3 regions of the Streptomyces sp. SCSIO ZS0520 genome follow, and region 2 is predicted to be linked to each of the others. Evidence: riboswitches for the same ligand, from Rfam matches in the RefSeq annotation. Region 2 holds a riboswitch; each other region holds the start of a gene.
The links. A riboswitch is a leader RNA that binds a small molecule or an ion and turns the genes downstream of it on or off. The one in region 2 is predicted to bind cobalamin.
Positions count from the first base shown of each region.

Region 1: linked by a shared signal. The riboswitch ahead of MID12_RS10060 (CbtB domain-containing protein) and the one ahead of MID12_RS30675 (CoA-acylating methylmalonate-semialdehyde dehydrogenase) in region 2 are both predicted to bind cobalamin.
Region 3: linked by a shared signal. The riboswitch ahead of MID12_RS24660 (prenyltransferase/squalene oxidase repeat-containing protein) and the one ahead of MID12_RS30675 (CoA-acylating methylmalonate-semialdehyde dehydrogenase) in region 2 are both predicted to bind cobalamin.

Region 1 is NZ_CP092644.1:2,708,585-2,716,155, reverse strand. It holds gene MID12_RS10085 (2-aminoethylphosphonate ABC transporter substrate-binding protein) at 1-1,057, shown strand, start outside; gene MID12_RS10080 (alkaline phosphatase family protein) at 1,290-2,777, shown strand; gene MID12_RS10075 (HAD-IIA family hydrolase) at 2,869-3,648, shown strand; gene MID12_RS10070 (hypothetical protein) at 3,867-4,703, shown strand; gene MID12_RS10065 (CbtA family protein) at 4,843-5,613, opposite strand; gene MID12_RS10060 (CbtB domain-containing protein) at 5,727-5,939, opposite strand; cobalamin riboswitch at 5,974-6,131, opposite strand; gene MID12_RS10055 (glycoside hydrolase family 6 protein) at 6,289-7,356, shown strand; gene MID12_RS10050 (kelch motif-containing protein) at 7,473-7,571, opposite strand, start outside.
Region 2 is NZ_CP092644.1:7,486,463-7,494,033, forward strand. It holds gene MID12_RS30665 (enoyl-CoA hydratase/isomerase family protein) at 1-883, opposite strand, end outside; gene MID12_RS30670 (acyl-CoA dehydrogenase family protein) at 880-2,025, opposite strand; gene MID12_RS30675 (CoA-acylating methylmalonate-semialdehyde dehydrogenase) at 2,030-3,529, opposite strand; cobalamin riboswitch at 3,729-3,906, opposite strand; gene MID12_RS30680 (hypothetical protein) at 3,993-4,418, opposite strand; gene cobF (precorrin-6A synthase (deacetylating)) at 4,597-5,388, shown strand; gene MID12_RS30690 (Lrp/AsnC family transcriptional regulator) at 5,364-5,885, opposite strand; gene mgrA (L-glyceraldehyde 3-phosphate reductase) at 6,100-7,143, opposite strand; gene MID12_RS30700 (DUF4232 domain-containing protein) at 7,236-7,571, opposite strand, start outside.
Region 3 is NZ_CP092644.1:6,131,847-6,139,417, forward strand. It holds gene MID12_RS24640 (ECF transporter S component) at 1-490, opposite strand, end outside; gene MID12_RS24645 (ABC transporter ATP-binding protein) at 487-2,277, opposite strand; gene MID12_RS24650 (energy-coupling factor transporter transmembrane component T) at 2,274-3,518, opposite strand; gene MID12_RS24655 (SCO2322 family protein) at 3,548-4,273, opposite strand; gene MID12_RS24660 (prenyltransferase/squalene oxidase repeat-containing protein) at 4,270-5,520, opposite strand; cobalamin riboswitch at 5,632-5,765, opposite strand; gene MID12_RS24665 (TetR family transcriptional regulator) at 5,762-6,415, opposite strand; gene MID12_RS24670 (glycosyltransferase family 4 protein) at 6,663-7,571, shown strand, end outside.

The DNA.
Region 1 (7,571 bases), 4.8 Mb from region 2:
GCCCCGTACCCTCAAGTCCCTTGTGGCCGCCGGTGGTTGCCTTGTCCTCGCGGTGACGGCCACCGCCTGCGACGCGGGCTCCGCCGCCTCCGACGAGAAGGCCGTCACCGTGTACAGCGCCGACGGACTCAAGGGGGAGAAGGGCGACGGCTGGTACGACCGGGTCTTCGAGGACTTCACGAAGCAGACCGGCATCAAGGTCGACTACGTGGAGGGCGGCTCCGGCGAGATGGTCCAGCGCGCCGTCCGCGAGAAGCGCAACACCCAGGCGGACGTCCTGGTCACCCTGCCGCCCTTCATCCAACAGGCCGAGGAGAAAGGCCTGCTGACGGGATATCAGCCGAAGGATGCCGCCCAACTCACCGGCGCCCCGAAGGGATCCGGGAAGAAGTGGACCCCGGTGGTGAACAACTACTTCGGCTTCGTCTACAACAAGAGGCGGCTGAAGACCGCGCCCCGGACCTGGGAGGAACTCCTCGGCGCCCGCTACAAGAACCGGCTCCAGTACTCCACCCCCGGCATCGCGGGCGACGGAACCGCCGTACTGATCAAGGCGATCCACGACTTCGGCGGCAAGAAGGCCGCCCTGGACTACCTGGGCCGCCTGCAGAAGAACAACGTCGGCCCGTCCTCCTCCACCAGCAAGCTCGCGCCCAAGGTCGACAAGGGCGAACTCCTCGTCGCCAACGGCGATGTGCAGATGAACCACGCCCAGTCCGCGAGCCTGCCCCACCTCGGCATCTGGTTCCCGGCCCGGCAGGGCGGCCGCCCCACCACCTTCGCGCTCCCCTACGCGGCGGGCCTGGTCGAGGGCGCCCCGCACCCCGGCAACGGCCGCAGGCTCCTCGACTTCCTGCTCGGCAAGCGGGCCCAGGAGCAGGTCAGCGCCATCGGCCGCGGCTTCACCGTACGCCGCGATGTGCACCCCACCGACGAGAACGCCCGCGCCCTGAAGTCCGTGATGGAGGGCGTCGAGGTCTTCACCCCCGACTGGGCCGACATCGCCGGGAACCTCACGGACCACGTCGACGACTGGAAGGCGGCGACGGGCAGTTGAGACGAGCGGTCGGGACGGGCGGTGGAGACGGGCGATGGGGGGCCCGGCACCCCTGCCCTCCGGAATCTCTTTACCGTCCGGTGCTGTAAAGCCCGGCCGCGCATCCGCGATTATCTCCAATGCATAACAGGTATGGACCAAGACCCTCCGCGGCGCCCGCCGCCGGAGGCCGCGGCCCGGCCGCCCGGCACGGCAGCCCGGCCGCCCGGACACCCCCCACCGGAGGACCCCCATGTCACGCCTCTCCCGCCGCTCCCTGCTGCTCGGCGCCGCCGCGCTCGCCGCCGCCGGAGCGGGCCCGCTCGCCTCGGTGGCCCGCGGCGCCGCCCGCAGACCGAAGGTGCTCGCCCTCGGCATCGACGGCGCCCTGCTCACCCGTATCGAGGACGCCCGGGCCCCGCGACTCCAGCAGCTGATGACGGAGGGCCTGACCGCCCGCAGCAGCATCTACGCCGAGCCGCTCGCGCCCACCCTCTCCGGACCGGGCTGGGCCACCGTCCTGACCGGGGTGTGGCCCGACAAGCACCGCGTCCGGGACAACGAGTTCACCGGCAACGCCTTCGACCGCTACCCCGACTTCCTCACCCGCGTCGAGCAGGCGCGGCCCGAGCTGAAGACCCTCGCCGTCTGCTCCTGGAACCCGCTCACCGACACCGTGATCTCCCCGGCCGTCGACACCCGCGTCTCCACCCCGGAGGAGGAGTACGACGAGGGCACCACCCGGCGCGCGGTGGCCGAGCTGACCGACGGCGACCCGGACGCCGTCTTCGTCCACCTCGACAACGTCGACCACGCGGGACACAGCACCGGCGCCGCGAGCCAGGAGTACCTGGACGCCATCGCGGGCGTGGACGCCCAGGTCGGCCGCATCCTCGACGCGGTCGGCGCCCGTGGCAGCCACGGCGAGGAGGACTGGCTGATCCTCGTCACCGCCGACCACGGCCACACCGACCCCGGCGGCCACGGCGGCTCCTCCTGGGCCGAACGGCAGACCTTCCTGCTCGCGGTGGGCGGCGGCGCCGAGCCCGGTGCGGTCCGGCACGACATCCGGATGCCCGACCTCGCGGCCGGCGCCCTCGCCCACCTCGGTATCGCCCTCGACCCCGCCTGGGACCTCGACGGCCGCCCCTTCCAGGAGCCCGCCCCCGACGACTTCGAGAGCCTGCGCGAGAAGCTGGAGACCGCGGTCGACGAGAGCGGCCTCGGCGAGACCCTGGGCTTCACCCACACCCCGCCGAAGGGCTGGTCGGTCGACAACTCCGCGATGGGCGGCGGCGGAATCACCGAGTGGCGCGGCTGGACCTTCACCACCGACGAGTTCTGGACCCGGGCCGCCCCCGACCAGGAGCGCGAGTCCAACCTCCGCTCCCGCGGCGTCTTCGCGGTGGCCGACGGCGACGAGTGGTCCGACGCCGGGACCGACGGCACCTTCGACTCCACCCTGGTCAGCCCCGCGTACCCGGTCTCCGGCGGCGCGGCCACCCTCACGTACACCACCTTCTACCGCCAGGAGGGCGAGCAGCGCGGCGAGGTCTCCGTCTCCTGGGACGGCGGCGCGCCGCAGGTCCTCACCACCTACACCGAGGACGTCCCCTCCCGCGTCGAACACCTCGACCTGGACGTCCCCTCCGGCGCCCGCGAGGCCACCGTGCGCTTCCGCTACCGCGGGGGCGACAACTGGTTCTGGGCGCTCGACGGGGTCCGGCTGACCAGCGGCTGATTAAGGTGGGGGCGTCGGCACGGTGTGGTGGCGGCGCCCCCAGCACGGCACTTTCTCGGTTCGGTTCGGCGTACGGCAGGAGACCCGCACGATGTCACACCGCAGGCCCATCGATTCCTGGCTCACCGACATGGACGGGGTCCTCATCCACGAGGGCGTGCCCATCCCGGGAGCCGAGGCCTTCATCAAGCGGCTCCGCGAATCCGGCAAGCCCTTCCTGGTCCTCACCAACAACTCCATCTACACCGCCCGCGACCTGCACGCCCGCCTGAAGCGGATGGGCCTGGACGTCCCGGTCGAGAACATCTGGACCTCCGCCCTCGCCACCGCCAAGTTCCTCGACGACCAGCGCCCCGGCGGCACCGCGTACGTCATAGGGGAGGCGGGCATGACCACCGCCCTGCACGACATCGGGTACGTCCTCACCGACGCCGACCCGGACTACGTGGTACTCGGCGAGACCCGTACGTACTCCTTCGAGGCGATGACCAAGGCGGTACGGCTGATCAACGCGGGCGCCCGCTTCATCTGCACCAACCCCGACGAGACCGGCCCCTCCACCGAGGGCCCGCTGCCCGCGACGGGCTCGGTGGCGGCGCTCATCACCAAGGCCACCGGCAAGGAGCCCTACTTCGCGGGCAAGCCGAACCCGCTGATGATGCGCACCGGCCTGAACGCGATCGGCGCCCACTCCGAGTCCAGCGCGATGATCGGCGACCGGATGGACACCGACGTCCTGGCCGGTCTGGAGGCGGGCATGGAGACCTTCCTCGTCCTGACCGGCCTCACCGCCGAGGCCGACATCGAGAAGTACCCCTTCCGGCCGTCCACCGTGGTGCGCTCGATCGCCGATCTGGTGGATCTGGTCTGAGGCGGGGGCGGGGCCGAGGTCGGGGTCGGGGGCGGGGGCGGGGCTGCCTTCGGAGTCGTGGCCGGAGCCGGGGTGTTCCGGCCGCCGCCGACCGGGGTGTTCCCGGCTGAGAGGTGGCCCGGCCGCCCGGTCGGCGCCGGGCCCGTGGCTACGCTGCGTAGCGCTCCGGATGCGAAGTGCCTCCGCGGAGGTGAACCTGCCGTAGTAGGAGGTTCACGATGCACATAGCTCTGCTCCCTCTGAGCGCCGCCGCCGCGGGCGCCGTCCTGATGGCGGCACCCGCGGGCGCCGTCCAGGGGCCGCCGCCATCCGCGGGGGACGGGGTGGTGCGGGTCGCGCCCGCGGTCGTCGACCGCGGCGGCAGTGTCGCGCTCACCGTCACCGGCTGCCCGGGCCGCACCGGCCGGGCCTACTCCCCGGCCTTCGCCGCCCCCGCCGAACTCGCCGCCGCCCCGGGCGCCCCGCTCCGCGCCGAGGCCCGGATACGGCCCACCGCCACCCTCGGCCTGCACGAGGTGCGGATCGCCTGCGCGACCACCGGCAGCCCGGTGGACCCGGACGGCGCCGCCCGGGCCGACCGGGGGCTGCTCACCACCTTCCGGGTGCTCGACGAGGGGGCGGGCGACCGGGCGCGCACGGGAGACCTGGCGCCCTCGCAGAGCGGCGCGGACGACGGCGCCCAGGGCGCCCGCCACGCGGCACACCCCGCGAGCTCGGCGCCCGGCGAGCAGCAGAGGCGGGCGCCCGGCGAGAAGCAGGGAGCGGCCCACGGCGAGAAGCAGACGTCGGCCACTGGCGAGGAGCAGACGTCGGCCCCCGCCGAGCAGCAGGGAGCGGCGGCCCCCGAGGCGACAGGCGCGGCCCCTTCCGCCTCGCCCGGGCCGCGGCCCCCCGGCGCCGCCGCCCCGGAGATGGCCGCCCAGCCCGAACTCGCGGGCCCCGGCACCCGGCACACCGTCACCGGCCTCGCCCTCGCCTCGGTGGCCGCGGTCGCGATGGCGGTACGGAGCACCCGCCGCCGAGCCGCGCGGACCGGCGGAAAACCGCGTGGCTGACGGGAGTTGAGGGGCGGGCGGACCACCGGGCGGACCACCGGGGGAGAACGCGGGGGAACGGGGGAGTGGTGAAGGCCCCGACACCCGGCCCCGGAATCGGGGACGGGCACCGGGGCCGGGTGCGCGATGCGGGCGCCGGTCAGGCCGTGGCGGTCTCCCGCCGCGGCTCGGCGGCGGTGGCAGGGCGGGACGCGGCACGCAGGCCGAGAGCGCCGAAGACCGCGCCGAAGACGGCCCAGAGGAGGGCCTGGGTGCCGATCGACAGGACGCGGAAGTCCCAGAGCAGGGTGGCCTCGACCGGTACCGCGTCCGGGTTGTCCGGGAGCAGGAAGAGCACCGCGAGGACGGCGATCACGGTGGCGGCCACGGCGGTGTGGCGTACCGGGACGGGCCGTTCGGCGAGCTTCACCGCGACCTGCCAGGCGAGCAGCAGGCCGAGGACGCCGATCGCGACCGCGCCGAGCCACATCTCCTGGCGGTCGGTGACCGTGGCGGAGTCGCCGACGCCGGGCGGGTTGGCCGGGTAGCGCAGGGCGGGCAGCAGGGCGACCGCGAGGAAGGCGGCGGCGGCGAAGACCAGGGCGCGCGGCCAGGGGTTCGCCAGGGGCGTGCGCCGGTGGATCAGGGCGTAGGCGAGGGCGAAGAACACGCCGAGGGCGATGCCCGCGACGACCGCCGTGACCACCAGGCCGAAGTGCTGGGTGGAGCGGGAGAAGAGTTCCTCGTGGTGCTGGGCCGCGGCGGCGGCGTGCTCGTGCGCGTGCTCCTTCGCCGCGCGCGCCTCCTCCTCGCGGATGGCGCGGTCCATCAGCGGTTCCGCCGCGAACAGCGAGAAGAGACCGGCCGCGAGACCGGCGGCGGCGCCCGCGACGACGCCGCGTCCGAGCAGGGGTATCAGGGGTGTGGACATGGTTCTGTGCGCTCCGGGATCAGTACGCGGGGGTGGTCGTACGTGGTGCTCGGGGGTGTCGTCACAGTCCGGTGCGGGCCCGTGGGCGCCGAGCGGGACTGTGACGACACTCTCTAGTGGCAGGGAGCGCCGAAGAGGTGGCGGCCGTCGTGGGCGAACTCGTGCAGGTAGCTGCCGGTCGCGGAGACCAGGGTGCCCTGGTCGAGGAAGACGGCGTACAGGGCGATCAGGGAGACGATCGCCGCGGCCGCCGCGATCGCCCAGTCGCGGGCGCTGAGGGTGGCGTCGGCCGCCGATGCGGTGTGCGATGCGGTGTGCAAGGACATACCGGTGGACCTCCTTCTTGGGGTTTCCACGCCCCATGGCAGGAGGACGACGGGTCAGTTCCTGACTCCCGCGCGGCGGCGGCCGGCGGTAACAGTGGCGGGACCGTCCCGGATTCGCACCGGGTTCCTGGCTTCCGTCGCCTCGATGTATGGATTTGTCGTCCGGAGAGTCCCAGCAGTTCGGTGAACCTGTCAACCAGACAGGTCACTTCTGCGTCCGCCCTCGGACACTCCCGCGCGCCCGCCGCCCCGCCCCGATCGCAAGCCGCCGACCTGGGGTGTACGGACGCTGTGCGGTGAGGGAGGTGTGCCACGATGGGACGCCAGTGAGCCCACCGAGGGGGAGTGGATGTACGGCAGCACACCGATCTGCCGGGCCGCGGACCGCGGCACCGTGAGCAAGCGCACAACCGCCCCCGCCCGTACGGGGCTTCGGGCCGCGGCGCTCGGCGCGGCGGCCGCGCTGCTGCTCGCCGGCTGCTCCTCCTCCGACGACGGCGGCGGCGAGGAGTCCGCGCCGGTGCGTCAGCAGCCCAAGGCCGCCGACCCGTTCTGGGTGAATCCGGACGGCAAGGCCGCGGCGCAGGCGGCCGGTTACCGGGGTGACGGGCAGGACGAGGAGGCCGGTCTCCTCCGCCGGATCGCCGAGCAGCCCGCCGCCGAGTGGATCGGCCAGGAGAACGCCGAGCAGCAGGCGCGCGGTTTCACCGAGGCCGCCGCCAAGGCCGACCGCAGGGCCCTGCTCGTCCTCTACAACATCCCGCACCGCGACTGCGGCAACTACTCGGGCGGCGGCGCCGCGGACGGCGACGCCTACCGCGGCTGGGTCGAGCAGGTCGCGGGGGGCATCGGGGACCGCCCCGCCACCGTGGTCCTCGAACCCGACGCCGTACTGCACCTGGTGGACGGCTGCACCCCCGGCGAATTCCACGAGGAGCGCTTCGACCTGCTCAAGGGCGCCGTCGAGCGCCTGGGCGCGCTCAAGGACACCGAGGTCTACCTCGACGCGGGCAACGCGGGCTGGGGCAAGCCCGATCAGCTCTTCGAGCCGCTGAAGCGGGCGGGCGTGGAGCAGGCGGACGGCTTCGCGGTCAACGTCTCGAACTTCTACGGCACCGCCCAGTCCGTCGCCTACGGCAAGCAGCTCTCCGCGAAGCTCGGCGGCAAGCCCTTCGTCGTCGACACCAGCCGCAACGGCAACGGCCCTTACACCGGCGGCGATCCGAAGGAGCGCTGGTGCAACCCGCCCGGCCGCGCCCTCGGTGAGCCCCCCACCGTCAAGACGGGCGACCCCCTGGTCAAGGCCTACCTCTGGGTCAAGCGCCCGGGCGAGTCCGACGGCACCTGCAAGGGCGGCCCCAAGGCGGGCGAGTGGTGGCCGCAGTACGCGCTGGGGCTGGCGAAGGGCGCGAAGTAGCGCGCAGCCGAGGAGAGTTGGGAACCGCCCGCCGGACCGCTGGAGGACCGGCGGGCGTCCTGTTCCCCGGGAAGCCGTCGCGCGCGCCCGCGGCGCTGCTCCCCGGGGGCGGCTGCCTACGGCACCTTCACCCACTGCGCCTTCGACGGTGTGCCCTTGCCGTCCGTCACGAAGAGCATGTACCAGCCGGAGGGGACCAGATCGCGGTTCTTCGG
Region 2 (7,571 bases):
AGATCCGGTACTCCTGCTCCAACACCCGCTCCAGCGGCCCGAGTCCACGGGCGCGGCGCAGGGCGGCCAGGGTGACCTTGAGCGCGGTGGGGGACTTGGTGAGCAGGGTCGCCGCGGCCTGTTCGGCGGCCGGGGCCCCGCTCGCGTGCAGCCGGTCCACGATCTCCTCGACCGTGTCCGCGGCGTAGCAGTGGTCGATCCACTCGCGCTGCTCCTCCAACTGCCCGGGCGGGGCCTCGCGCACCTGGGCGCGGACCGCCTCCGCTACGGAGCCCCCGCGCAGCGCGTCGAGGAAGGCCGGGAGCCGCGCGGAGGGTACGAAGTGGTCGGCGAGGCCGCAGACCAGCGCGTCCCGTGCGCCCGACACCGCACCGGTGAGGGCGAGATGGGTGCCCAGCTCGCCGGGTGCGAGGGCGAGCAGATAGGTGCCGCCGACGTCCGGGACGAAGCCGATCCCGGTCTCCGGCATGGCCACCTTGGAGCGCTCGGTGACGATGCGGACGCTGCCGTGCGCGGAGACCCCGACGCCGCCGCCCATCACGATGCCGTCCATCAGGGCGACGTACGGCTTGGGATAGCGCGCGATCCGGGCGTTGAGGCGGTACTCGGCGCGCCAGAAGGCGGTCGAGGCCTCCCCGCCGCCGGTGCGGGCGTCCTCGTGGATGGCGCGGATGTCGCCGCCCGCGCAGAGTCCGCGCTCCCCGGCGCCGCTCAGGACGACGGCCCGGACCGCCGGGTCGTGCTCCCAGTCGTCGAGGGCGGCGGCGAGCAGTTCGACCATCTCGTGGGTCAGGGCGTTCAGGGCCCGCGGCCGGTTCAGGACGAGCCGGCCGAGGCCGCCCTCGACCCGGACCTGCACCGGGGCCTCGGTGGGCTCGCTCATCCGCGTGCTCCCGTCAGGCTCCGGGCGACGATGACGCGCATGATCTCGTTGGTCCCTTCCAGGATCTGGTGGACCCGCAGGTCCCGGACGATCTTCTCCACCCCGTACTCGGCCAAGTAGCCGTATCCGCCGTGCAGTTGCAGCGCCCGGTCGGCGACGGAGAAGCCGGTGTCGGTGGCGAAGCGCTTGGCCATGGCGCACAGCTGCGGGGCGTCCGCGGTGCCCTGGTCGAGGGCGTCCGCGGCCTGCCGTACGAGGGCCCGGGCGGCGGCGAGTTCGGTGGCCATGTCGGCGAGCCGGAACTGCAGGGCCTGGGCGTCCAGCAGGGTGGCGCCGAAGGCCTCCCGGTCGCGCAGATAGGCCAGGCCCCGGTCCAGGGCGTTCTGCGCGCCGCCGAGCGAGCAGGCGGCGATGCCGAGGCGGCCGCCGTTGAGGCCGTTCATGGCGATCCGGAAGCCGCCGCCCTCCGGCCCGAGCAGCCGGTCGGCGGGCAGCCGCACCCCGTCGAGCAGGACCTGCCGGGTGGGCTGGGCGTTCCAGCCCATCTTGCGTTCGTTCGGGCCGAAGGAGACGCCGGGGTCGTCGCGTTCGACGAGGAAGGCCGAGATCCCGCCGGGCCCGTCCGCGCCGGTGCGCGCCATGACCACGTACACCTGGGAGGCGCCCGCCCCGGAGATGAACTGCTTCACCCCGGTCAGCACCCAGTGGTCCTTGTCGCGCACCGCGCGGGTGCGCAGCGCGGCGGCGTCGGAGCCCGCGCCCGGTTCGGTGAGGCAGTAGCTGCCGAGCTGCTCCATGGCGCACAGCGCGGGCAGGAAGCGGGCCCGCTGGGCGGGGGAGCCGTAGCGGTCGATCATCCAGCCGACCATGTTGTGGATGGAGAGGTAGCCCGCGATCGAGGGGCAGCCGGTGGCCAGCGCCTCGAAGATCAGCACCCCGTCGGCGCGGGAGAGCCCCGAACCGCCCAGGTCCTCGCGGACGTAGACCCCGCCGAGGCCGAGCCCCGCGGCCTTGCGGAGCACGTCGACGGGGAAGTGCTTGTCCTGGTCCCAGCCGAGGGCGCCCGGGGCGAGATGCTCGCGGGCGAAGTCCAAGGTGGTCTCGACGACGGCGAGTTGGTCCTCGTTGAGGAGAGTGGTCATGCCGTCACCCCATGGTCGGGATGGTGAAGCTCGCGCCCTCCTTGGCCCCGGAGGGCCAGCGCGAGGTGACGGTCTTGGTACGGGTGTAGAAGCGGACCGCGTCCGGGCCGTGCTGCCCCAGGTCGCCGAAGCCGGACCGCTTCCAGCCGCCGAAGGTGTGGTAGGCCACCGGCACCGGGATCGGCACATTGACGCCGACCATGCCGGTGTCCACCCGCCGGGTGAAGTCGCGGGCCGTGTCGCCGTCCCGGGTGAAGAGCGCGACGCCGTTGCCGTAGGCGTGCTCGGTGGGCAGCCGCAGGGCCTCCTCGTAGTCGGCGGCGCGGACCACCGAGAGGACCGGGCCGAAGATCTCCTCCTGGTAGATCCGCATCCCCGGGGTGACCCTGTCGAAGAGCGAGGCCCCGGCGAAGAAGCCGCCCTCGTGCCCCTCGAGCGTGAAGTCCCGCCCGTCCACGACGAGTTCGGCGCCCTCCCGGACACCGAGGTCCACATAGCCGCGGACCCGGTCGACAGCGTCCCGGCCGACCAGCGGGCCGAAGTCCGCCGCCGGGTCGTCGCTGCGGCCGATGCGCAGGGAGCCGATCCGCTCCTTGAGGCGGGCGACCAGCGCCTCGGCGGTCTCCTCGCCGACCGGCACCGCCACCGAGATCGCCATGCACCGCTCGCCCGCCGAGCCGTAGCCCGCGCCGACCAGCGCGTCCACGGCCTGGTCGAGATCCGCGTCGGGCATCACGATCATGTGGTTCTTGGCGCCGCCGAAGCACTGCGCCCGCTTGCCGTGCGCGGCGGCGGTGGCGTAGATGTGCGCGGCGATCGGCGTGGAGCCGACGAAGCCGAGCGCTTGGACGCGCGGGTCCTCCAGGAGGGTGTCGACGGCCTCCTTGCCGCCGTTGACGACATTGAGGACGCCCGGCGGCAGGCCCGCCTCCAGGAAGAGTTCCGCGAGCCGCAGCGGCACCGAGGGGTCGCGCTCGGAGGGCTTGAGGACGAAGGAGTTGCCGCAGGCCAGGGCGGGCGCCGCCTTCCACAGCGGGATCATCGCGGGGAAGTTGAAGGGGGTGATGCCCGCGACCACGCCGAGCGGGCGCCGCAGCGAGTGGACGTCGATCCCGGCCCCGGCGTTGTCGGTGAACTCGCCCTTGAGCAGGTGCGGGATGCCCGCGGCGAACTCCACCACGTCGAGGCCGCGCGCCAGGTCGCCGTGCGCGTCCGCGACGGTCTTGCCGTGCTCGGCGGAGAGCAGCCGGGCCAGCGACTCCTTCTCGCCCTCGACGAGTTGGAGGAAGCGCAGCAGGACCCGGGCGCGGCGCTGCGGGTTCCACTCGCCCCACTCGCGCTGCGCCCCGGCGGCGTCCGCGACGGCCGCCCCGGTCTCGGCGCGGCCGGCCAGCGGCACCCTGGCCTGCACCTCGCCGGTGTTGGGGTCGAAGACATCGCCGTACGCACCCGAGGTCCCCGGGGTGTGCTTGCCGCCGATGAAATGGGTCAGTTCACGGACCATGGAAAGCCTGCTCTCGTCAGGTGGGATCCGGGGGATGGCAGGGCGGACCGGCGGCGCGCGCGGCAGCGCGCGGCCGTGGTCGGCCGGGAAGACGCGGAGACGAAGTGCCGTCAGGCGGTGCGCAGTCGCGCGTGCCGAAGCGGATCACCCAGGTCGTGGGTACGGACCGGTGCCATGCGTGTCTGCTCCATCCTCGTGGAAACACGGAACATCCCGCGGCCGGTATCCTGACTCCCGGATCAGCGCGCGTCCCCTTGCCTTCCCGACGGATCTCTCCGTCAGTGGCGTGTCCTGCGAGGACGAACTCCCCGGTCACAGTGGCGGGACCGCGCCGGAATCGCACCGGCTTCCCTGACACCGCGGGCCTTGGTCACGAACATATAGTTGGACGTCCTAGTAAGTCCACCCCGGCCCGGCCCCGGACGTGATTTCCGGCCGCGGCCCGCCCGATGGCGGCGGATGCTCACAGCTCTCCCCGCCACCAGGGGTCGTCCGGGCCGTCCGCGCGGATGATCCGGGCCCTGGCCAGGATCTTCTCGTCGAGCGGCCGCAGCAGCGCGCGCAGCTCGCGGGCGCTCTTGCGGGGCAGCAGATGGAGCGCGAGTTCCAGCCGGTCGCGGAAGTAGCCGGGGTCGCAGCCGCACTCCGGGATGCCGCAACTCGGGGCGCCGAAGGGGGGATCGGCCACCCGGCGCAGGGGGCCGTGGGCCAGGGCCCGCCAGTGCCAGAAGGCCTCGGCGGTCGCCTCCGGCCACAGGCGGGTCCGCTCCAGGCGGCACAGGGCCGCGACACAGGATCCGGAGACCGGGCCGACCGGAGGGAACCGGCGCCGACGGGGGCGCGGTACGGGAGTCTCGCCCCGCAGGGCGGAAGGGCGCCTACGCGGCATGGACCTTTCGGTGCGTCATCATGGCGGCACGCTACAACTCCCGTACCCGGCGCGGCCAGTGACTTGTGCGGGGACCGCGGGCCCGCCGCCGCCCGCCGCGGATGCTTGGATGGGAGGCCGATCGGCCAGGGAAGACAGCGAGCCGAGGCCGCCGCGCGGTGGCGGGCCCGAGGGAGACATGAGTACGCAAGAACGCCGCATCCTCGTCATCGGCATGGGCGCCGGCGACCCCGACCACCTCACCCTCGCCGCGGTGAAGGCGATGCGCCGGGCCGAGGTCTTCTTCGTCCTCGGCAAGGGCCGGGAGAAGGAGTCGCTGACCCGGCTGCGCCGCGAGATCCTCGACGAGCACCTCAGCGGCCCGTACCGGATCGTCGAGGCGGCCGACCCCTGGCGGGACCGCGCGCAGGAGGACCGCGCGGGCTACACCTCGGCGGTGCACGACTGGCGGCGGCGCCGGGCCGATGTCTGCGAGCGGCTGATCCGGGAGGAACTCGCCCCCGGCGGCACCGGCGCCTTCCTGGTCTGGGGCGACCCGGCGCTCTACGACAGCACCCTCGCCGTCCTGGCGGACATCCGCGCCCGCGGGACCGTGGACTTCGACCACGAGGTGGTCCCCGGCATCAGCAGCGTCTCGGCGCTCGCCGCACGCCACCGGATCACCCTCAACCGGGTCGGCCGCCCCGTCCGCCTCACCCCCGGGCGGCGGCTGGCCGAGGACTTCCCGAACGACGACGGCGACCTGGTGGTCATGCTCGACGCCCAGGAGGCCTACACCCGGCTCACGGGCGAGGGCGTCTGGATCTACTGGGGCGCCTATCTCGGCACCCCGGACGAGATCCTGGTGGCCGGGCCGCTGGACGAGGTCGCCGAGCGCATCACGCGCCTGCGCGCCGAGGCCCGCGCCCGGCACGGCTGGATCATGGACACCTATCTGCTGCGGCTTCAGCCGGAGGGCGGCGAGGGCTGAGCACCCTCAGCGCCGCGCCCCGGCGCCGAGGCGGCCCGCCCGATCGCCGCCACCAGGGGCAGCAGCCGCCGCGGCACGCGCTCGCGCAGGGCCACCTCGGTACGGGTGCGCACCACGCCCGGCATGCTGATCAACTGCTGGATCACGTCCTCCAGATGGCCGTTGTCCCGGGCCACCACGCGGGTGAGCAGGTCCCCGCCGCCCGCGATGGAGTGCGCCTCGATGATCTCCGGCACCGCGGCGAGGGCGTTGCCCACCGCGTCCAGGTGCCCCTGGGTGACCTCGATGTGCACGAAGGCGAGCACCGGATGCCCCAGGGCCGCCGGGGAGAGCGCGGGCCCGCCCGCGGTGATGACGCCCTCCCGCTCCATCCGGTCGAGCCGCGCCTGGAGGGTTCCCCGGGCGATGCCCAGGATGCGGGCGTACTCGCGTACCGAGGTGCGGGGCTGTTCGAGCAGCAGCCGCAGGATCCGGGTGTCCAGTGCGTCCACGGGCATGTTCCGTTGGCTCCTCGGGGACCGGCGGCAGAGGTGGTGACCGTACCCATGGCACAGCGGGCGCGGCTTGTGTGGTGCCACCGGTCGGCGGGTGCCTACCGCGGCCCCAGCGGTGGCGCCGCGGAGCGCCGGCCCGCCGACGGCGCCGGGTCAGGACCCGCGGCGCCATTCTCCCTGCCGGGGGCGCCGGGGTCCTGACCCCGTGGGCGGTGGCTCAGGACCGGGCGGCCCAGATGTTCACGCCCTCCTTGCTGACCGCGAAGCCGTCGATCTCGTCGAGTTCGGCGGCGGTCAGCGGCGGGGCGCTCAGCGCCGCGAGGTTCTCCTCCAGCTGCTCCACGCTGGAGGCGCCGATCAGGGCGGAGGTCACCCGGCTGTCGCGCAGCACCCAGTTCAGGGCCAGCTGCGAGAGCTTCTGGCCGCGCCGCTCGGCGACCCCCGCGAGCCCGCGCAGCCGGCCCACGGTGTCCTCGTCGAGCAGCCCCGGGTCCAGGGACTTGCCCTGCGTCGCGCGCGAGCCCTCCGGGATCCCGTCGAGGTACTTGCCGGTCAGCAGCCCCTGGGCGAGCGGGGCGAAGGCGATGCAGCCCATGCCCGACTCCTCCAGGACGCCGAGCAGCCCGTCGTCCTCGATCCAGCGGTTGAGCATCGAGTACGAGGGCTGGTGGATCAGCGGCCGCACGCCCAGCTCCCGCAGGATCCGCACCGCCTCGGCGGTCTGCTCCGCGGTGTAGGAGGAGACGCCCACGTAGAGGGCCTTGCCCTGCTGCACCGCGGAGGCCAGCGCGCCCATCGTCTCCTCGAGCGGGGTCTCGGCGTCGAAGCGGTGCGAGTAGAAGATGTCGACGTAGTCGACGCCCATCCGCCGCAGCGAGGCGTCGAGCGAGGAGAGCAGGTACTTGCGCGAGCCCCACTCGCCGTAGGGCCCGGGGTGCATCAGATAGCCCGCCTTGGTGGAGAGCACCAGCTGATCGCGGTACGGGGCGAAGTCCTGGGCGAAGAGCTTGCCGAAGTTGAGCTCCGCCGAGCCGGGCGGGGGACCGTAGTTGTTGGCGAGGTCGAAGTGGGTCACGCCCAGGTCGAAGGCGCGGCGCAGGATCGCCCGCTGGTTCTCCAGGGCCCGGTCGTCGCCGAAGTTGTGCCACAGCCCCAGCGAGACGGCGGGCAGCTTCAGCCCGCTGCGGCCGGTGCGCCGGTAGTCCATCGTCGCGTAGCGGTCCTCGGCGGCCCCGTACGGGCGCGTCGTGTCGGTGTCCATGGCGTCGCTCTTCCTCACGTACTCGCGTTCGGGCCTGCCGGGTCCCGGCGTGCCGACGGAAATCCTCTCACCGGTCCGCCCTGCCGCCCTGCTCAGGACCGGGTGAGCGCGGTGACGTGGAGCGTTCGGTACCCCTCCGCCGTGCAGGTGCGCAGCCCGTTCACCTCCAGGAAGACGGACTCGCGGCGCCCCGGCAGGTACACCCGCAGGCTGTCGGCCCCGCCCGGCCGGCACCTGTCCCTCCCGTAGGCGCCGGTGTCCGCCAGCTGCACGACGAAGCTCGCCGCCTCGCCCCGCGCCAGGGTGATCCGCTCGCCGGGCCCGCCGCTCCGCTCGGCGGGGCTGCCCACCCGGGTGCGGTCCGGCCCCTTGGCCAGGGAGACACCGGGGAAGCCCCGGGTGGTGCAGACCGGGCCGTCCGCGTTCAC
Region 3 (7,571 bases), 1.4 Mb from region 2:
ACCAGCCCATGGACAGCATCTGGAAGGGCATCCAGGGTCCCACTCCGCCGGTGAGCAGCGCCGAGGCGAACATGGTCACCGAACCGAGGACGAAGCCGAAGCCCGGTCCGAGGACCCGGCCGCTGAGCACCATGAGGAAGAACATCGGCTCCAGGCCCGCGGTACCGGCGCCGAGCGGGCGCAGGGCCGCCCCGGTCGCGGCGAGCACCCCGAGCATCGCGACGGCCTTCGGGCCGAGCCCGGACTCGGACAGCGCCGCCGTGACCACCCCGACAAGGAGTACGAGCAGCCCCGCGAAGAGCCAAGGGGCGTCCTGCGCATGGGCGTTGACCCCGGATCCGCGGCTCGCGAGCAGCGGCCAGCCGAAGGCCGCCACGCCCACCGCGCTCACCAGGGCCAGCGCGAGGACCGAACGCGGGCCGATCCGTACGGCGCGCACCGCCGCCCGGGAGGGGTCCTGCGGGTGCTCGGTGGTGCTGCGGCCGCTCATGTCAGCGCCTCCTCGACCTGGGCGACGGTGAGCCACTGCTGCGGGGCGAGGATCTTCGTCACCTGCGGGGCGAAGGAGGGCGAGGAGACCACGATCTCGGCGGTCGGTCCGTCGGCGACGCTCTCGCCCTCGGCCAGGATGACCACCCGGTGGGCGATCTCGGCGGCCAACTCCACGTCGTGGGTGGCGAGTACGAGCGCGTGGCCCTCGGCGGCGAGTTCGCGCAGGATGCCGGCGAGGCGGGACTTGGCGGCGTAGTCGAGGCCGCGGGTCGGCTCGTCGAGCAGCAGCAGCGGGGGCCGCGCGGTGAGGATCACGGCGAGGGCGAGGACGAGGCGCTGCCCCTCGGACAGGTCCCGCGGATGGGTGCCGTCCCCGATCCCGGGCAGCAGCCGCGTCACCAGGTCCCGGCAGCTGCCGGGCGCCGCCGCCGCGTCCCGGTCGGCCGCCGCGCACTCCGCCGCGACGGTGTCCGCGTACAGCAGATCGCGCGGCTCCTGCGGTACGAGGCCTACGTGGCCGAGGAGTCGGCGCGGTGCCGTGCGGTGGGGGACCAGGCTCTGGACGTGCACGCTGCCCGCGGTGGGGGCGAGGAGGCCGACCAGGGCGGAGAGCAGGGTGGACTTGCCCGCGCCGTTGCGGCCCATCAGCGCCACCGTCTCACCCGGCCGTACGGTCAGGTCCACGCCCCGCAGCGCCTCGACCCGGCCGCGGCGCACCCCGAGCCCGCGCACCACGGCGACGGGGTCCGGGGCGGGCGCCTTCTTGCCTGGGCCGCCGGGGTGCGGTCCGGCCGCGCCCGGTCCGGCTGTGCCCGACCCCGATGCCGCCGATTCCGCGGCGCCCGGTCCTGCACCGCTCGGTCCCGCAGCGCCCGCTCCTGTCGTGCCCGGTCCCTCTGCGCTCGGGCCCTCCCTGCCCGCACTCGAACTCGCCCTGTCCGCCTGCCCGTTGTCGGCCGGTGGGGTCCGGTGCGCGAGGCGTTCGCGCAGTTCGGCCGCGCGGCGGCGGGCGTCCCGGACCGTGAGCGGCAGCGGGGACCAGCCCGCGAGGCGGCCGAGGCCGACCACCGGGGGGAAGACGGGGGAGCGCGCCATGAGGCCGGCCGGGTCGCCGAGCACCGGGGCCTCGCCGCGGCCGGGCAGCAGCAGCACCTGGTCGGCGTACTGGACGACGCGTTCCAGGCGGTGCTCCGCCATCAGTACCGTCGTGCCGAGGTCGTGCACGAGGCGCTGGAGCACGGCGAGCACCTCCTCGGCGGCGGCCGGGTCGAGGGCGGAGGTCGGTTCGTCGAGGACGAGGGCGCGCGGGTGCGGGGTGAGCACCGAGCCGATGGCGACGCGCTGCTGCTGCCCGCCGGAGAGGGTGCCGAGCGGGCGGTCCCGCAGCGGGGCGAGGCCCAGCAGGTCGAGGGTCTCCTCCACCCGGCGGCGCATCACCGCGGGGGCGAGGCCCAAGGACTCCATGCCGTAGGCGAGTTCGTCCTCGACGGTGTCGGTGACGAAGTGCGCCAGCGGGTCCTGGCCCACGGTGCCCACCGCGTCGGCGAGTTCGCGGGGCTTGTGGGTACGGGTGTCGCGGCCCGCCACCGTCACCCGGCCGCGCAGGGTGCCGCCGGTGAAGTGCGGGACCAGTCCGCCGACCGCGCCGAGCAGGGTGGACTTGCCCGCGCCCGAGGGGCCGACGAGCAGCACGAGTTCGCCCTCCGGGACGGTGAAGTCGGCCCCGGCGAGGGCGGGTCGGTCACCGCCGTCGTAGGTGACGGAGACCTCCTCGAAGCGGATCATGTGAACTCCTCGGCGCCGGGCGGCTGTTCGGGGGTGTGCGGGGCCGCGGGCGCGGGGCGCAGCCGGTCGCGGCGGGGCGCCGCGCCGTCGGCGGCGGGTGGCTCCGCTTCGGGTTCCGGGGTGCGGCCCGGGCGCTGTGCGGGCGGCGGCACCGGTGCCACCAGGGCGGGCAGCAGGCCGAGCAGGATGCCCGCGGCCGTCCACAGCGGCAGTTCCGGGGCCACCAGCGGGACCACCCCGGGCCGCAGGGCCTCGGTGTACGCGGACCCCGCCCAGATCATCGCGGCGGCGACGGCGGCCCCGCTGCCCGCGACCAGCCAGGCCCGGGCGCCCCAGACGTCGGGGCGGTAGCGGGTGCGCGGCGAGCGGCGGCCGCCGAGGCGCAGCCCGGCGAGCACGGCGGCGACTCCCGCGCCCAGCAGGGGCGGTGCGTAACCGGAGCCGTCCGCGGTGAGCAGTCCGTAGGTGCCCGCGCAGACCAGGATGAGGCCGCCGAGGGTCAGGGCGCCGGTGGTGCGCCGGAGCGCGGCGGAGACCGGGGTGGTGCGGCCGAAGCCGCGGGCGTCCATGGCGGCGGCGAGCGCCACCGAGCGCTCCAAGGCGCCCTCCAGGACCGGCAGTCCGACCTGGAGGAGTCCGCGCAGCCCCTTGTCGGGGCGCCCGCGCAGCCGCCGGGCCGCCCGCAGCCTGCCGATGTCCGCGATCAGCTGCGGGGCGAAGGTCATCGCGACCACCACGGCGACCCCCACCTCGTAGAGCGCGCCCGGCAGCGATTTGAGCAGGCGGAAGGGGCTGGCCAGGGCGTTCGCGGCGCCGACGCAGATCAGCAGGGTGGCGAGCTTGAGCCCGTCGTAGGCGGCGAAGACCAGGCCCTCGGCGGTGACCCGGCCGCCGATCCGCACGCCCTGCGCCCAGTCGGGCAGCGGCGCCTCCGGCAGCGTGAGGAGGACGTGCGATCCCGGGATCGGCGATCCGAGGACCACCGCGAACAGGAGCCGGATACCGAGGACCACCAGTCCCAGGCGCACGAAGGCCCCGTACGAGCGGGCCCAGGGCGCCGAGGTCCGGCGCGCGGCCACCACGTACCCGGCGACCGCGATCAGCAGGGCGAGGAGCAGCGGATTGGTGGTGCGCGAGGCGGCGGTGCCGAGGCCGAGCGCCCACAGCCACCAGGCCCCGGGGTGCAGGGCGCCCGAGCGGCTCGCGAAGGGGGCCGGGCGCAGCGGGCCGCGGCGGGGCATGGCGGTGGTGCGGGGCACGGCGGCGGGCCTCAGCCGCGGCGGCGCTTGGCCCGCACCCCGGCGGCGACGGCCACCAGGACGACCAGGGCGCCGCCGCCGATCAGGCCGAAGGAGGGGCCGCCGTCCTCGCCGCCGGAGCCGTCCCCGGCCTCGCCTCGGGTGCCGGGCTCGCGCTCGGCCTCGCCCGAGACCTGTTCGCCGCAGCCGGACTTCGGGTAGCCCGCGATCGCGCAGAGCAGGGCCTTGCTGTCGTAGCGCAGCGGTTCGGCCACCGCGGCGAGCGCCTCGGCGGTGCTGGCGTCGGCGGGCACCCGCGCGCAGACGGTGCGCGGCTTCGGCGGCGACTCGCCCCCGGGGGCGTCGGCCGGGGTGCCGAAGTCGAGGACCAGGGCGAGGCGTTTGCGGCCCTTCTCGGCCGGGGTGTCCGCGCAGACCGTGCCGAAGTCGGCCTCGCCGCGCGGCTTGGCGGCGTCCTTCGAGTCCTCGCTCACGGAGAACCGGAAGCCCTGCACCGACCCGTCCGCGGGGCGCGTCAGCGAGGGGCCCTGACTCGCGTACCGCCAGGCGTTGTTCTCGCGCTCCCAGAAGGACCAGTACCGGTAACCGGCGGCCCCCGCGGGCGCCGCCGCGAGCAGGACGGCGAGTACGGCGGTCAGTACGGCGGCGAGCGGGGCGGCCAGGGCGGGCGCGCGGCGGGGTGCCGGGGTGCGGCGCCCGTCCGCCGGGGCCGCCGACTCCGGGACCCGGCCGGTCACTTCCCCTGCTTCTTGTTGCGGCTGCTGAACAGGAAGCCGACCCCGATACCGGCGACGAGCCCGACGCCGACGATCCACCAGACGCTGGTGCCGTCCTCGTCCTTCTCCTTGTCCTGCGCGGCGTCCTCGGCGCTGCCGTCCTTCTGCGACTCGGGCGCCGGGCCCTGGGCGTCGAGCGCGCCGACCAGGTCGGTGGAGCCGAAGGCGCGGGGGTCGGCGCCGACGGCGTGCGCGGCGAGCACCAGCTGCGCGTAGGCGGCGGGACCGCCCCCGCGCGCCCAGTCGGCCGCGTTCTTCTCCAGCCAGCCGTACGCCTTACGGGCCGCGTCCGGGCGGCCCGCGGCGGCCAGCGCGACCACGGTGTCCGCGGTGTTGCCGAAGTCGGGCTTCTTCTCGGCGCCCGGCATCACCGACATCAGATGGGTGCCGCCCGTCAGCTCCTTCTCCAGGTAGTCCGCGGCGCCCGCCGCGCTCTCCTTCGGGGTGGCCGCGCCGGGCTCGACGCAGGCGCCGCCCGCGTCCTTCCCGCCCCCGGTGGCGGCCAGGCCCTTGCCGAGGCTGCCGAGGACTCCGGCGGCGGAGGCGTCCGCGTTGGGCTCCAGCGGGCCCGGCTGCTGCCCGCCCGCGGACTTGCCGGGCTGGAAGGCGAAGGCGCCGCCGCCGTCCTTGACGGTGCAGGGCACGGTCAGCGCGTCCAGCGCGTCGAAGGGCGACTTGCCGCCCTTGCGCACCGCGGCCGGGTCCTCGCCCGCGGCCTTCAGGGCGCCGATGACCAGGGAGGTGGAGTTGGTGTCGCTGGCGCCGCCCGGGTTGTAGCCCCAGCCGCCGTCCTTGTTCTGCACCGACTTCAGCCAGCCGACCGCCTTGCCGGTGGTCTTCTCGTGCCCGCCGAGCGCGGCGAGGGCCTGCACCGCGGCGGCCGTGCTGTTGCTGTCCACGGGGGTCTTCTTGCCGCAGGCCGCGGCGGCGTCGGCGCGGAAGGGGGCGAAGGAGCCGTCCGCGCACTGCTGTCCGGTGAGCCAGTCGACCGCCTTGTCCGCGGGCCGCACCGAGGCGGTGTCCTGGGCGAGGAAGGCGAGCGACTGCCGCCAGACCCCGTCGAACTGCGGGTCCGCCTTCCCGTACAGGCCGGAGGGCAGGGCCACCGAGGGGGACGGCTTCGGGGTCTCGGCGAGCGCGGCCGGTGCGGAGGCCGCCCCGGTCACGGCGACGGCGGCGAGAACCGCTGCGGTGCGGCGAACGTTCATGAGCGGCGGTGCCTCTCCCTGTGGCGGAGCCGCGCGGCACGGCACGCGGAGCACCGGGCGGCTGCGGCCCCGTATGCCTCGACGGTGCCTGTCACCGGGGTCCCGGTGACGCGAGCCGGTCATATCCGCCCCGGGCATTCCGGCTCGCCGCCGTTTCGGGGACGGGCGGCTCACGGTTGCGGGTCAGCGCCGGGTTTCCACCGGCTTCCCCCGAGGCGGGCATGAGAACGACGCGGTCACTTTACCGGTCGGGTCCGGGGGCGGTTCGGCCCGGCGGCTCCTCGGGCGGCCCGGCCGAGGTGAGGTCGATGAGGCGGCACACCGTCTCGATGTCGAAGCCGACCTGGGTGATCGAGGCGCGGCCGGAGACCCAGGTGATCAGCGCCGAGTGCCAGGTGTGCGCGATCACCCGGACCGCGGACAGCTGCGCCGGGCTCGGATCCGCGAGGCCCATGGCGTCCAGGATGAGCGCCATGGTCTGCCGGGTGACCTGGTCGACCTCGGCGCTGACCGAGCGGTCGGCGAAGGTCAGCGCGCGCACCATGGCGTCGGCGAGCAGCGGTTCGCGCTGGAGGGCGCGGAAGGCGCGCATCAGGGTCGCGGCGACCCGTTCGGCGGGGCCCGCCCCGTCCGGGGGCCGCTCGCGCAGCGTGGTGTGCAGCTGGCCGAGCTTGTCCTGCATGGTCGCCACGAGCAGATGGACCTTGGACGGGAAGTAGCGGTACAGGGTGCCGAGGGCGACCTGCGCGACCTCGGCGACCTCGCGCATCTGCACGGCGTCGAAGCCGCCCCGCGCGGCCAGCTCGGCGCTCGCGCGCAGCATCCGGCGGCGCCGGGCCGCCTGCCGCTCGGTCTGCGGGGAGGCCGGATGCGAGGGCCGTGCGTGCGTTGCCATCTGTCCGTTCCGTGCGGGCTGCCGGGTGCGGGAGCGTCGCCGCGCCGGGGCCGCGCTGCCCCCGGACGGCACAGCATGGCAGGGGGCTCGGCCGTGGCGCGAATCACCTGGTCCGCCCGGCACAGTACGGGCTACCAGCCGGTAAATTCGATCCTCCGAGCGTTCCGGAATGCTCCACTCTGAAACTTGTTCTAGGTTAGCGCCGCGCGTAGTCTCGCGTGAAAGAGCCGTGAGAAGGGGGCCCGGAGTGACCGCTGAGGCCAGGAAGGACGGCCATCGCGCGGGCTCCGCCCCCGACGGTGACCGGCCGCTGCGCATCGCCCTGCTCAGCTACAAGGGCAACCCGTACTGCGGGGGCCAGGGCGTCTACGTACGGCACCTGTCCCGGGAACTCGCCCGCCTCGGCCACCAGGTCGAGGTCATCGGCGCCCAGCCCTACCCCGTCCTCGACGGGAACGGCACCGGCGGCGCCCCCAATCCGCGCCTGACCGAGCTGCCGAGCCTGGACCTCTACCGGCCCTCGGACCCCTTCCGCAGACCCGCGCGCGGCGAGTACCGCGACTGGATCGACGCCCTCGAAGTCGCCACCATGCTCACCGGCGGCTTCCCCGAGCCGCTCACCTTCTCGCTGCGGGCCGGTCGCCATCTGCGCGCCCGCGCGGGGGAGTTCGACGTCGTGCACGACAACCAGACCCTCGGATACGGGCTGTTGGGCGACCTCGGCGCCCCGCTCGTCACCACCATCCACCATCCGATCACCGTGGACCGGCAGTTGGAGCTGGACGCCGCCCCGCACTGGCGCCGCCGGGCCTCGGTGCGCCGCTGGTACGCCTTCACCCGGATGCAGAAGCGGGTGGCCCGCAGGCTGGAGTCGGTGCTCACCGTCTCCGGCAGCTCCCGGCAGGAGATCGTCGACCACCTCGGCGTCGCGCCCTCCCGCGTCCACGTCGTGCACATCGGCGCCGACACCGGCCTGTTCCGCCCCGACCCCTCGGTGGCCGAGGTGCCCGGCCGGATCGTCACCACCTCCAGCGCGGACGTCCCGCTGAAGGGCCTCGTCCACCTCGTCGAGGCCCTCGCCAAGCTGCGCACCGAGGTGCCCGAGGCCCATCTCGTCGTCGTCGGCAAGCGCGCCGAGGACGGCCCGGTCGCCCAG